3 regions of the Cupriavidus sp. HE11 genome follow, and region 2 is predicted to be linked to each of the others. Evidence: predicted binding sites of a transcription regulator. Region 2 holds the regulator's gene; each other region holds the start of a gene.
The links. The regulator sigma-54, encoded in region 2, starts transcription at its own class of promoters, with help from an activator protein. The targets are predictions, from matches to a motif close to TGGCANGNAANCTGCTTT.
Positions count from the first base shown of each region.

Region 1: ACOABP_RS21510 (pilin) is a predicted target of sigma-54. The motif match lies at 2,262-2,279, and genes of this name have one in related genera.
Region 3: ACOABP_RS17920 (ammonium transporter) is a predicted target of sigma-54. The motif match lies at 2,139-2,156, and genes of this name have one in related genera.

Region 1 is NZ_CP184465.1:915,324-919,955, forward strand. Features, by position in the region: gene ACOABP_RS21495 (gamma-glutamyltransferase family protein) at 1-670, opposite strand, end outside; gene ACOABP_RS21500 (LysR substrate-binding domain-containing protein) at 802-1,743, shown strand; gene ACOABP_RS21505 (YnfA family protein) at 1,777-2,094, shown strand; gene ACOABP_RS21510 (pilin) at 2,333-2,836, shown strand; gene ACOABP_RS21515 (tripartite tricarboxylate transporter substrate-binding protein) at 2,921-3,919, opposite strand; gene ACOABP_RS21520 (acyl-CoA dehydrogenase family protein) at 3,967-4,632, opposite strand, start outside.
Region 2 is NZ_CP184464.1:2,292,723-2,297,354, reverse strand. Features, by position in the region: gene lptC (LPS export ABC transporter periplasmic protein LptC) at 1-590, shown strand, start outside; gene lptA (lipopolysaccharide transport periplasmic protein LptA) at 655-1,299, shown strand; gene lptB (LPS export ABC transporter ATP-binding protein) at 1,323-2,123, shown strand; gene ACOABP_RS10680 (RNA polymerase factor sigma-54) at 2,301-3,782, shown strand; gene hpf (ribosome hibernation-promoting factor, HPF/YfiA family) at 3,833-4,186, shown strand.
Region 3 is NZ_CP184465.1:102,734-107,365, reverse strand. Features, by position in the region: gene ACOABP_RS17940 (class I adenylate-forming enzyme family protein) at 1-149, shown strand, start outside; gene ACOABP_RS17935 (CreA family protein) at 190-678, opposite strand; gene ACOABP_RS17930 (acyl-CoA thioesterase) at 675-1,163, opposite strand; gene ACOABP_RS17925 (HU family DNA-binding protein) at 1,344-1,625, opposite strand; gene ACOABP_RS17920 (ammonium transporter) at 2,188-3,390, shown strand; gene ACOABP_RS17915 (mechanosensitive ion channel family protein) at 3,624-4,484, shown strand; gene ACOABP_RS17910 (Bcr/CflA family multidrug efflux MFS transporter) at 4,503-4,632, opposite strand, start outside.

The sequences.
Region 1 (4,632 bases), on a different replicon from region 2:
CCACGAAGCCGCGATACCAGCAGTGCATCGCCGCATCGATCTGGCCCTCGCGGCTGTCGCTCTGGCTCACGGCCGTCTCGACGATGCGCGTGTAAGTGTCGGCCAGCACCGGCAGCGTGTGCAGCGCGCCGGGGCGCGGCACCTTGCCATCGGGCAGCCAGGTATCGGCCGAGCTGTGCCATTCGTCGCGGAACAGCTGCTGCACGGCCAGGATGGCCTGCGAGATGCGCGGCACCAGCGGGAAGCCGTTGCGCGCGTAGCCAATGGCGGGCGCCAGCACATCGGCCAGCGACCATGTGCCCTGGTCGCGCAGCATGGTCAGCCATGCGCCAAACGCGCCAGGCACCGTGGCGGGCATCAGGCCGATGCCGGGCATCAGTTCCATGCCCTGCTTGCGCAACGCTTCGGGATCGGCCAGCGCGGGGGCCGGGCCCTGACCACAGACCGAGCGCACCGCGCGGTCCTTCTCGCTCCAGAACAGGATCGGCACCTCGCCGCCGGGGCCGTTCAGGTGCGGTTCCACCACCTGCAGCACGAAACCCGCCGCCACCGCGGCATCGAAGGCATTGCCCCCGCGCTCCAGCACGCCCATGGCCGTCTGCGTGGCAAGCCAGTGGGTGGATGCGGCGACGCCGAACGTGCCGACGATCTCGGGGCGTGTCGTGAACATGGGAAATGACTCCTCTTTGATGCATTTGACTTGTGATTCGAGTATAGGCAGATGGAATAACTGCCAGTATCGAATTACTTATCGTAGTATTACCGTTTGGTTATACCCATCAACCGCAACGTCCCTCCCTTATGCCGATTGCCACCGACAAGCTGCTGCATCAGATCGTATCGCGCCTGCGCCTGCGTCATTTGCCGCTGCTGCTGGCGCTGGAGCGCCAGCGTTCGGTATCGCGTGTAGCGGCGGAGATGAACCTGTCCCAGCCGGCCGTGACCAAGGCGCTGCGCGAGATTGAGGACATTTTCATGACGCCGCTGTTCACCCGCACCCGCAACGGGCTGGAGCCCACGGCCACCGGAGCCGCCGTACTGAGCCATGCGCGCATGACGATGGCCGACGCCGAGGCGCTGGGCCGGCAACTGGCGGTGATCGAGGCCGGCCGGCGGGGCCGGCTGCGGCTGGGCGTGATTCCCTACACGGCCCGCGCAGTGCTGGACGCCGCGCTGGCCTATGGGCTCAACCAGCAACCGCGCATCTCGGTGGTGGTGCGCGAAGGCACCACCGACGAACTGGTCAGCGCGCTGCGCCAGCACGAACTGGACTGCGTGATCGCGCGCTCGTTCTACCTGGCAGGCGAAGATATCGTGCAGCAACCGCTCTATCGAGAAGAGCCCGTGCTCGTGGTACCTTCGCGGGCCAAGGCGCGCCTGTCGCGTGGCGAACTTGACTGGAAACGGCTGGCGGAACTCGACTGGATCCTGCCTCCGCCACACACGCCGGTGCGCCGCACGATCAATACGATGTTCGCGGTGGCCGGTGTGGCACCGCCGCTGCCCATCGTCGAAACCTATTCGATCAAACCGATGGCCACGCTGCTGCGCAGCCAGCCTGACACCATCACCATCGTGCCGCGCGCCGTGGCCGCCGAGCTGATCGAACTGGGCGACGCGGCAGCGCTGCCGTTCTCGCTGAGCTGGGACTTGCCGCCCGTGGGCGTGATGTGGCGGCGCGAGACGGAAGAGAATGAGCTGGTGATGCCGCTGGTGGCGGCGCTAAAGGCGGCGGTGGCGTAAGACGCCCTGATCAACGACTACACAGAAGCAAGCATGAAAACCGTCGGACTCTACTTCCTGACCGCCCTGGCCGAAATCCTCGGATGCTACCTGCCCTACCTCTGGCTGCGTCAGAACGCCAGCGCATGGGTATTGATCCCAGCCGCCGCCTCGCTGGCCGCCTTCGCGTGGCTGCTTACCTTGCACCCCGACGCCTCGGGCCGGGTCTATGCCGCCTACGGCGGTATTTATATAGCAGTGGCCATCGCCTGGCTCTGGCTGGTCGACGGCGTCCGGCCCAGCGTCTGGGATATGACAGGTGTCACAATTGCCGTCGCCGGCATGGCCGTGATCGTGTTTCAGCCGCGCTAATATCAGAATTAAGGGCGAATTAAGCGCCACATTCCCTGACAAAAACCGTCACCTTGTGCTTCTTGAGCCATACCCTCCGAGAGTGGGGTGACGGGAATTGTCAGATACATCTGGTTACAGGTGACAAGAAATCTCACATTTCGGCGATTTCTAGCCGAATTACGACCTGGCACGCCTGTTGCTCTATATGCACCCGACAGCAACTGCTGTTCTCAATTAATTCAAAGGGGTCAATTCCATGAAAAAAGCACGGATGGGAATCCACCAACGGGTCCAGAAGGGTTTCACGCTGATCGAACTGATGATCGTGGTCGCGATCATCGGTATCCTGGCTGCTATTGCGATTCCGCAATATCAGACGTACGTGGCCAAGTCGCAAGTTAGCCGAGTGATCGGTGAACTGTCGGCCCTGCGCACGGCAGCCGAGACCTGCCTGAACGAAGGCCGCACGGTCATCACTACGCCGGATGTGCCGCCTGCTGCCACCACCGACTGCAACATGGGTCGTACCGCTTCGAACCTGATCACGGACAACGCCACGGCCCTCGGCGGTATCGCCACTGTGGCCCTGGCTGCCAATGCGTCGACCATTAGTGGCGTGTTGGGCGGTGCTGCACAAGCCGCAGTGGCTGGCGCTACCATCACGTGGACCCGCGATGCGAACGGTAGCTGGGGCTGCGCCATCACGACTGCTCCGGCCACGTTCAACGCTTCGTTTGCACCGGCAAGCTGCCCAATGTAATTGGCATCTAGCATTCAAGAAAAGCCCTGGACTTTCCCCAGGGTTTTTTTCATTTCAGGGGCCGCAACTTCTAGCCCCGCCTCTTCACCCCGCCTCCCCCCGCATCCCAATCTCCCCAATCAGCTTCCGGTACCGCGCATTGTCAGCCGCCACCATCTGCGTGAACTGCGCCGGCGAATCGCTCTTCCGAAGCTCCCCTGCATTCGCCTTCATCGTCGCGTCGAGCTTGCCGCTGTTCTGCAGCGCGACCACCGCGTCGAATAGCCGTTTCGCCATTGGCGCCGGCAAGCCAGCCGGGGCAAACAAGCCACTCCAGTTATCGAGCACAAACCCCGGCGGCAACGATTCCGCCAAAGTCGGCACGTTCGGGAAATAGCTGGTCCGCGCAGCCGATGACACCGCCAGCGCGCGAATCTGGCCGTTGCGCAGGAACGGCGCCGCCGTCGACATCACCGGCATGCCGAATTGCGTCTGGCCGCTCAGCATCGACGTCAGGATTTCGCTGGCGCCCTTGTACGGGATATGCACGGCCTCGACATGATTCTGGTGCAGCAGCGATTCCACGGCCAGGTGCGAGACGCTGCCCTTGCCGCCCGACCCGTAGTTCAGCGCACCCGGCTTCTTCTTCATCGCCTCGATCAGTTCCCGCGCCGTCCTGAACGGCGACGACGCTGGCACGGCCAGCACCACGGGGCCGCCCGATAGCGCCGAGATCGCCGTGAAGTCGCGGGCGGCGTCGTACGGTTGATCCTTGTACAGATGGACGTTGATCACGTGCTGGTTGGCAAGGATGCCCAGCGTGTAGCCATCGGGCTCGGCGCGCTTCAGCGCCCGGGCGCCGATGATGCCGCCAGCCCCGCCGATGTTCTCCACCACCAGCGGCTGGCCCAGCACCGGCGACAGTTCCGCCGAGATGGTCCGGGCGATGGAATCGGGTGCGGTGCCCGCGATAAACGGCACGATCAGCCGGATCGGGCGCGAAGGATACGGCGCGGCGGCCACGGCCACGCGGCTCATCACGCCACCCAGTGCGGCGGCACCGGCTGCGGCGCCTGCCGTAGCCAGCCATTGACGACGATTCATGTTGTCTCCTGTGTTTTTTTCTGATGTGTGGCGCGCGTGTGGCGCAATCAGGCCTCGGCCGGGTCCAGGATGGCCTTGGCAATCGTATTGCGCTGGATCTCGCTGGTGCCCGTGAAGATGCGGAACATGCGCAGCTTGCGCCAGGTCTGCTCCACCGGATGCCCGCGCGTGACACCGAGGTTGCCGTGGATCTGCACGGCTTTGTCCGCCACCTCGAAGCAGCGCTCCGACACGAACAGCTTGCACGCGGCCGCCTTCATGCGCAGGTCGGCACCGGCATCGGCCAGCAGCGCGGTCTGGGCGATCATGCTCTCGCAGGCCCACAGTGCCGCCGCCATGTCGGCCAGCATGTGCTGGATGGCCTGGAAGCGCGCAATCGGCCCGCCAAACTGGCGGCGCTGGCCCGCGTAGGCCACCGATGCCTCGTAGGCACGCGTTGCCAGCCCCAGCATCGACGGGCAATGCAGCAGCCGGTTCACGTTGATGCGCGACATGCCCAGCTTGAAACCCCGCCCTTCGCCGCCAAAGATATTGGCGCGCGGCACGCGCACGTTCTCGAAGCGGATATCGGCATCGATATGCTGGCCCGACATCGGCACGTACTCGGTGCTGACGGTGACGCCCGGCAGGTCCAGGTCGACCAGCACGGCCGTGATCGACGGCGGCGTGGTGGTGGCATCGGTCACGCACATCACGATGGCAAAGTCCGCAAA
Region 2 (4,632 bases):
GGCTGCTGCCGCTGCTGCTGATGGCCATCGTCGCCGGCAGCACGTTCTGGCTGGTGCAGCTGAACTCGCCGCGCGAGGCCAGCGAGCAGTCGCGCGCCAAGCGCCATGAGCCCGACTACTGGATGGAGCGCTTCTCGTCCACCGAGCTGGCCGAGGACGGCACCACCAAGCTGCGCTTCACGGGCGTGAAGATGGTGCACTTCGAGGACGACCAGACCTACGAGGTGACCACGCCGGCCATGCGCTCGTACGAGCCGGACCGCCCGCCCGTTACGGCCAACTCCGACCGCGGCACCATGAACGCCGAGGGCTCGATCATCGATCTCTACGGCAATGCGTTCGTGGTCCGTCAGGCCGGCGTCGACCCGTCCAAGGACCCGCGCATGACCGCGGCATCGCAATACTTCCAGTTGCTGGTCAATGACGACATCGTCAAGACCGACAAGGCGGTACAGCTGACGCGCGGCCCGTCGGTCATGAATGCAAACGGCATGATCTTCAACAACGTCACCCGCGAAGTACAATTGCTGGGTAACGTACGCGGCACGATCATCATGAACTCGCCGCAGGGGCAGGCCAGGACCCAGTGACCCCGGGGGACGCAAACGCTCCGGCGCATCCTGGCCGCCGTCTTTATCTCACCACTCGCCAAACATGACTGCATCCCTGACGACATCGCCCTGTCGCCGCCTCGCGCCCGCCCTGCTGGCTGCCATCGCCGCTCTCGGCCTGACGCTGGCCGCGCCGGCCTTTGCCGAACGCGCCGACCAGGGCAAGCCGCTGGTGCTGGAGGCCGACAACGCCAGCTACGATGACGTCAAGCAGATCTACACCCTCACGGGCAACGTGGTGCTGACCAAGGGCACGATGGTGCTGAAGTCCGACGCGGCCGAATTGCGCACCGACCCCGAGGGCTACCAGTACGCCATCGCCACGGCCAAGCCCGGCCATCAGGCGTATATCCGCCAGAAGCGGGATGGCGTGGACGAGTACATCGATGGCTGGGGCGACCGCATCGAATACGACGGCAAGTCCGAGATCAACAAGCTGATCGGCCATGCCCGCGCGGCGCGCGTGTCCGGCGTCGGCGCGAAGATCATCGACGAAATCCGTGGCGCGGTAATTACCTACGACAGCCGCAACGAGTATTACACCGCCACCGGTGGCGACGCCAACACCACGGCCGGCAATACGTCGGGCCGCGTGCGCGCGGTGCTGTCGCCCCGCGCGGACGCCAGCGCCCCGGCCGCGTCCAGCGCGCCGCTGGACCTGAAGCCGTCCACCGCGCCCAAGCCTTAACGTTTTACCTCCAGCCAGTCCTGATGAACGATACCGCCACGCTCGCCGCCTCTGCCCCGTCCAACGCATCCGCCGTCCGCACCGACAGCAGCACACTGGTCGTGCGTCACCTGAAGAAGCGCTACGGCACGCGCACGGTGGTCAAGGACGTATCGCTCGATGTGAAAAGCGGCGAGGTGGTGGGGCTGCTTGGCCCCAATGGCGCGGGCAAGACCACGTCGTTCTACATGATCGTGGGCCTGGTGGCGCTGGACGAGGGCGACATCGTCCTCGACGACGAGCACATCAGCGGCCTGGCCATTCACGAACGCGCCCGCATGGGCCTGTCCTACCTGCCGCAGGAAGCGTCGGTCTTCCGCAAGCTCAACGTGGAAGAGAATATCCGCGCGGTGCTGGAGCTGCAGCTGGAGAACGGCAAGCCGCTGCCGAAGGCCGAGATCGAACGCCGCCTGGATTCGCTGCTGGACGACCTGCAGATTGCCCACCTGCGCAACAACCCCGCGCTGTCGCTGTCGGGCGGCGAGCGCCGCCGCGTGGAAATCGCCCGTGCGCTGGCGTCGTCGCCGCGCTTCATCCTGCTCGACGAGCCGTTTGCAGGCGTGGACCCGATCGCCGTAGGCGAAATCCAGCGGATCGTGAGCTTCCTGAAGGCGCGCAATATCGGCGTGCTGATCACCGACCACAATGTGCGCGAAACGCTGGGCATCTGCGACCACGCGTACATCATCAGCGAAGGCACCGTGCTGGCCGCCGGCCAGCCCGAGGAAATCATCGCCAACGAGTCGGTGCGACGCGTCTACCTGGGCGAAAACTTCCGCATGTAAGCCCCCGGCCGCCCTTGCGGCCGCTCTTCCGACGGGCCATCCGGCACGTCATCGGCAGGTCATTTCTACCGCACTTGCCAACGGTTTTTCCAAAGCCGTTTCCGATCAGGAAGCCGAAGCGATAGGTTGTAGCAAATTCCGTTCCAACAACGGAAAGATGCGCATAGAATAGGTCGCATGAAACCTTCGCTTCAGCTCCGCCTCTCCCAGCATCTGGCCCTGACGCCGCAACTGCAACAGTCCATCCGGCTGCTGCAGCTTTCCACGCTCGAACTGCAACAGGAAGTGGAACAGGCGCTGACGGAAAACCCGCTGCTTGAACGCGAGAACGACTGGATCGAAAGCCCGCTGCGCGTGGCGGCGGACGGCTCCGTCAACCTGCAGAGCGCCCCGGCGCCGGCCCCGGCCGAGCCGCAGGCCAACGGTGACGACCGCGCCGAGCACGCGGCTGGCGGCGACGAAGAAGGTTTTAGCGATTCCGCGAGCGAAGACTATGGCAGCGACTGGAGCCTGGACGACTTCGCTCGCCGTCCGCAGAACGACGAAGACGAAAAGACGCCGATGCAGTTACGCGATGCGGACCCCACGCTGCGCGAATACCTGATGGAACAGCTGACGCCGCTGAAGATTTCGGCGCGCGACAAGGGCCTGGCCATTTTTCTGATCGAATCGCTCGACGACGACGGATACCTGAGTGCGTCACTCGAGGAAATCTGCACCGAACTGCCCGAAGAGCTGGAATTCGAGATCGAGGAAGTGCAGGCCATGCTGACGCTGCTGCAGAGCTTCGATCCGCCGGGCGTGGGCGCGCGCAATGCCGCCGAGTGCCTGAGCCTGCAACTGAAGCGGCTGCAGCATCCGCAACGCGAACTGGCCCTGTCCATCGTCAACCATCATCTTGAACTGCTGGCCGTAAGGGATTACACGCGTCTCAAGAAAGCGCTGCAGGTTGACGAAATTGCACTAAAGGCGGCGCACGATCTGATCCGCTCGCTGGCACCGTACCCGGGGCATGCGTACAGCCGCCCCGAAGCGGATTTCGTGGTGCCCGACGTGTTCGTGCGCAAGAGCGGCAGCAGCTGGATTGCACAGCTGAATCCGGACGTCATGCCGCGCCTGCGCATCAACGACATGTACGCGCAGATTTTGCGCGGTGCAAAAGGAGAAGCGGGTGCGGCGGGCCTGCAGCAGAAGCTGCAGGAAGCCCGGTGGCTCATCAAGAACATTCAGCAGAGATTCGACACGATCCTGCGTGTGGCGCAGGCAATTGTGGAGCGTCAGAAGAACTTCTTTTCGCACGGCGAAATAGCAATGCGCCCCTTGGTTTTGCGGGAAATAGCCGATACACTCGGTTTACATGAGTCGACCATTTCCCGGGTGACTACGAACAAATACATGGCCACGCCAATGGGTACTTTCGAGTTGAAGTACTTCTTTGGTAGCCACGTCTCCACGGAGACGGGCGGCGCGGCCTCATCCACGGCGATCCGCGCGCTGATCAAGCAACTGATAGGAGCCGAAGACCCCAGGAATCCTCTTTCCGACAGCCGCATCGCCGAATTGCTGGGCGAACAGGGCTTTGTGGTCGCACGCCGCACGGTGGCCAAATACCGCGAAGCGCTGAAGATCCCCGCAGTGAATCTCCGCAAGTCTTTGTAGCCGAGCCGCAACCGCCTGCCTGGTGCGGCTCTTTCAGAAGGAGAAGCGCTATGAACTTCAAGATCAGTGGACACCACCTCGACATCACGCCGCCGCTGCGTGAGTATGTGGAAACGAAACTGGAGCGAATTGTCAGACATTTCGATCAGGTCATTGGCGTGAGCGTGCTGCTATCTGTCGACAACCACAAGGAAAAGGACAAGCGTCAGTACGCGGAAATCAATCTTCATCTCAAGGGCAAGGACATCTTCGTCGAAGCGCACCATGAAGACCTGTACGCCGCGATCGACTGTCTGGTCGACAAGCTCGACCGGCAGGTGATCCGCTACAAGGACCGCGTGCAAGGCCATGACCGGGAAGCGGTCAAGTACCAGATGGCTGAAGCCCAACTACAGCAACAATAGGCTGGCAACCCGTGAACTGCCCCTCCAGGTGGACTTGAACATCCCCCGAAAGGACTGATAGGAAGAGAGCAAAGCCGCGCAGATGCGCGGCTTTTTTGATGGGTGCACGCTCCCGGCAGGCCGAAACTCTCCGTTACCTTCGCGCCACGGCAGAAACCATTTGATTCACCGGGGGTGTTCGCATCTTGCGCGGCTCGGTGTATGCTGCGCCATACAATAACGACAGGCAGAACGGTCCCGGTGACCCGCACGGCATACCGCATGACGGAAGATCATGCAGGCGCTGGCGGCAATACCCGGGTGGGCAATCCGGCCGGCCAACCGCGGCACCACCCGCGGCGCCGGCGCTGCAGCGCACAAGCGCGCTGTAGCCCTGCTCTATAATGAGCCGGACGCTCCAATGCGTGCGTCCACCAAGCACTCGATATCCTGAATTGCCCCATCCG
Region 3 (4,632 bases), on a different replicon from region 2:
AGGTCACCGAAGCCGAGCTGCAGGATTTCGTGCGCCAGCAGCTGGCCGCGTTCAAGGTGCCGGTGCGAATCATCGTCCGCGACGACATGCTGCCCCGCAACCCGAACGGCAAGGTCCTGAAGTCGAACCTGCGCAAGCTGTTCGAATAGGAAGGCGCGGCGTCGCGAGCCTGGCGACGCCGCGAGACCGTTACTTCACCGGAATCGGCGTCCCGGCAGGCACCGGGACGGCCGTTACCGCGTTCTGCGGGCTGCCGCTGACAATCCGGTCCGAATAGGTCAGGTAGACCAGCGTATTGCGCTTGCGATCGACGGCGCGCACCACGTGCAGCGTCTTAAACAGGATCGACATGCGCTCCGAGAACACGTCCTCCTGCGCCTTGAGCGGCCCCTTGAACGCGATCGTACCCACCTGGCGGCAGGCAATCGATGCCTCGGGCGGGTCCTCGGCCATGCCGAACGTGCCCTTGATGCCGCCGGTGCGGGCACGCGACACGTAGCAGGTCACGCCTTCGACCTGCGGATCGTCGTAGGCCTCGATCACGACCTTGTCCGACCCCGTCACGCGGAAATTCGTAGAAACGCTACCGATTTCCTCGGCATGGGCGGCGGCCAGCAGCGTGGCCAAGCCACAGGCCAGCCCGACTGCCACGACATTGCGCAACGGCCTGGGCGTCATTCGGTGGTCGCCCCCTTGATCTCGTCGTGGCGGCGCTCCATTTCCTGGCGCAGCGCGCGGCGCTGCTTGGCGGCTTCGAAACGCTGGCGCTCCACTTCGTCGCGCGGCTGCAGCGGCGGCACTTCGGCCGGCGTGCCGTTGTCGTCCACGGCCACCATCGTGAAATAGCAGCTGTTGGTATGGCGAACCACCTTGCTGCGAATGTTCTCGGTCACCACCTTGATGCCGATTTCCATCGAGCTGCGGCCCGTGAAGTTCACCGCCGCCAGGAACGTCACCAGTTCCCCGACGTGGATCGGCTGGCGGAACACCACCTGGTCGACCGACAGCGTCACGACATAACGCCCGGCATAGCGGCTAGCGCAGGCGTAGGCCACCATATCCAGGTACTTGAGGATCGTGCCGCCGTGGACATTGCCGGAGAAATTGGCCATGTCCGGCGTCATCAGCACGGTCATGGACAGCTGGTGGGACAAATCATTCATCGCAGAAAATCCAGAAATCGAGCCTGAGGCGCGGGCAGTGTAACCCGGTGCGCCGCGTCATGGCATACCGGACGGCGCGTTTTTCCGCTGCCGGGCGCCAGACAGTCTGAATAATCCGCGGGACAAAATAGAAAAGCGGCCCTGCAGGCCGCTTTCTTTACTTCCTGGGACGCGATGCGCTTACTTCTTCTTGTTCACGGCGTCCTTGAAACCCTGGCCGGCCGAGAACTTCACCGTCTTGGCGGCCGGGATCTTGATCGTTTCGCCGGTGCGCGGATTGCGACCGGTACGTGCAGCACGCTTGCCCGAGCTGAAGCTGCCAAAACCCACCAGCGTGACCGAGTCACCCTTCGCGACTGCCTTCTTGATACTGTCCAGCGCAGCGTTCAGCGCGCGCTCGGCGGCGGCGTTGCTGAGTTCTGCTTCCGCGGCGATGGCCGATACCAGTTCACCTTTATTCATGGCTGATTTCCCTTGTTTGGTCGTCGTCACCGGACTTTTCCCAAGTGGCAAAAGTCCGATCGGCGCAGTCTAATCTGCCCTTTGCAGCTTGAGCAATCCCCAGTGGCACCGATGCAACGAAAACTGCCGGAAATCGTTCTCTGACAAGACTTAGCGGGGTTTTTACCCCTCTGTTTTCCGAATCGGCACATCACATTTCGGAGACTGGACGTATCGGACGACGCACTTTGTGAAACCAGCAGAAAGTTGCCGATACTCCACTGAAACACGCAATTTACACCCCCATTTGCCACACTCGTGGCAACGGACGTCATCGCTCTATTTCGGTGCATAAACGCGTCATGCACCATTCGAGTTCCATTCCGCCCTGCGGTATGCGTCGTTTTGGCGCATGCATGCCCCGGAATCGCCCCGCGCCCGTTCGCCCAGGACCTGCTTCCCGGATGCAGCAATCGCCAGTTGTGTGCGTATCGCCCTGATTTGGCGCTGCAGTCCCCGTTTTGCGGCCAAAACTGGAACGCTAATTGCTTGTCCGTGCTCCCATTTTGAGCATGAGGTAACGATGGACAACCTGAAGACAGGGACGGATGCCTTGTTCATCCTGCTGGGCGCGATCATGGTGCTGGCAATGCACGCCGGGTTCGCCTTCCTGGAACTTGGCACGGTTCGCAAGAAGAATCAGGTCAATGCACTGGTAAAGATTCTGGTCGATTTCGCAGTGTCGACACTCGCCTACTTCTTCATCGGCTACACGATTGCCTACGGGGTGCAGTTCTTTGCCGGCGCCGAGACGCTGGCCGAAAAAAATGGTCACGAACTGGTGAAGTTCTTCTTCCTGGCAACGTTTGCCGCGGCCATCCCGGCGATTATTTCGGGCGGCATCGCGGAGCGCTCGCGGTTCAATCCGCAACTGATGGCAACTTTCGTGCTGGTGGGCTTTGTCTATCCGTTCTTCGAGGGCATCGTCTGGAATAACCGCCTGGGCGTGCAGGACTGGCTGGCCTCGGTGACCGGGGCGCCGTTCCACGACTTCGCCGGTTCGGTGGTGGTGCATGCCGTGGGCGGCTGGATCGCCCTGCCCGCCGTGCTGCTGCTGGGCGCGCGCCGTGGCCGTTACCAGAAGGATGGCCGCATCAGCGCGCATCCGCCGTCGAACATCCCGTTCCTGGCGCTGGGCGCCTGGGTGCTGGCAGTGGGCTGGTTCGGCTTCAATGTCATGAGCGCGCAGACCATCGACAAGATCAGTGGCCTGGTAGCCATCAACTCGCTGATGGCGATGGTCGGCGGCACGCTGGCGGCATGGGCGGCCGGCCGCAACGACCCGGGCTTCTCGTACAACGGCCCGCTGGCCGGGCTGGTGGCGGTATGCGCCGGGTCGGACATCATGCATCCGCTGGGCGCGCTGGTAACCGGTGTCGTGGCCGGCGTGCTGTTCGTCCATATGTTCACGCTGGCCCAGAACAAATGGCATATCGACGATGTGCTGGGTGTCTGGCCGCTGCACGGCCTCTGCGGTGCCTGGGGCGGCATTGCCGCGGGCATTTTCGGCAGCCACCTGCTGGGTGGCATGGGCGGCGTATCGCTGGTGTCCCAGGTGGCCGGCACGCTGATGGGTATCGTGGTCGCGCTGGTCGGTGGCACGGTGGTCTACGGCACGCTGAAGAAGCTGGTGGGCATCCGCCTGGACCCGGAAGAGGAATTCAACGGCGCCGACCTGACGCTGCACCGGATCTCGGCCACGCCGGAGCGTGAAACGAACTGGTAACCCACGGATTTGCAAAGCAATGTGTGAAAAAGCGGCCGGGCATTTACCCGGCCGTTTTTACTTGGCGCGCAAAAAAGATTGACTTGAACTTTCGCTGGCGGGCGCCCAATAATGCCCTTGCCCATTCCGTAAACGCCGACACAGGCGTGCCTTGTGATCCTGACATTATCGACAGCACCTTCCGGTTTTGCTGTCCCTGGTTTTTCCTGCCCGTAAATCACAGGAGCATGTTCATGGATACCACCTCGCTGCAAAGCATCCGCGACGTCATTTACAGCTATGCCACCATATTCGGCGTGAAAATACTGGCCGCGCTGGCATTCTGGGTAGTAGGCCGCTGGCTGATCCATTTCGTGGTGCGCCTGGTGCAGAACTCACTGTCCAAGCAAAGCGTCGACCCCACCCTGCTGCGCTATGTCGGATCGATTGTCACCGTCACACTGAATGTGGTGCTGGTGATCGGCATCCTCGGCTATTTCGGCATCCAGACCACCACGTTCGCGGCGCTGATCGCCGCGGCCGGCGTAGCCATCGGCATGGCGTGGTCCGGGCTGATGTCGAACTTCGCCGCCGGCGCCTTCCTGGTTGTCCTGCGTCCGTTCAAGGTGGGCGATTTCGTGACCGTGGGCGGCGTGACCGGTACGGTGCGCGAAATTGGTCTTTTTGCGACGTCACTCGACACCCCGGACAACGTCCTGACCGTGATCGGCAACAACAAGATCTTCAGCGACACGATCCAGAATTTCACGGCCAATCCGTTCCGGCGCGTGGAACTGAAGGCGCAACTGGCCGGCACCACCGACGCGACGGCAGCCATCGCGCTGCTCAAGGAAAAACTGGCGGCCGTCCCGAACGTGCTGGCCGACCCGCCGGTCGACGTCGAGATCCTGGAATTCACGCTGGTGGGCCCGGTGCTGGCGGTACGTCCGTACTGCCATAACGACAACTACTGGCAGGTGTATTTCGATACCAACCGCACCATCCGCGACAGCTTCGGCGCGGCCGGATTCGCCGCCCCGATGCCGGCACAGATGGTGGTCATGCAGAATGCACCGGCGGTGCCGTTGACCCAGCCGGCCAACCAGGCCGCCTGAGCCGGCAAGCGGCAGCGATCAGCCGGGCTGGCGCATGCCGGCCCGCCCGTACAGACGCAGCAGCACGGCGCCGCTGCCGCAGACCGCCATCACCACGGCCAGCGGCAGCGCCGTACCGTCGTGCCAGACGCTGACTGCCGCACCTGCC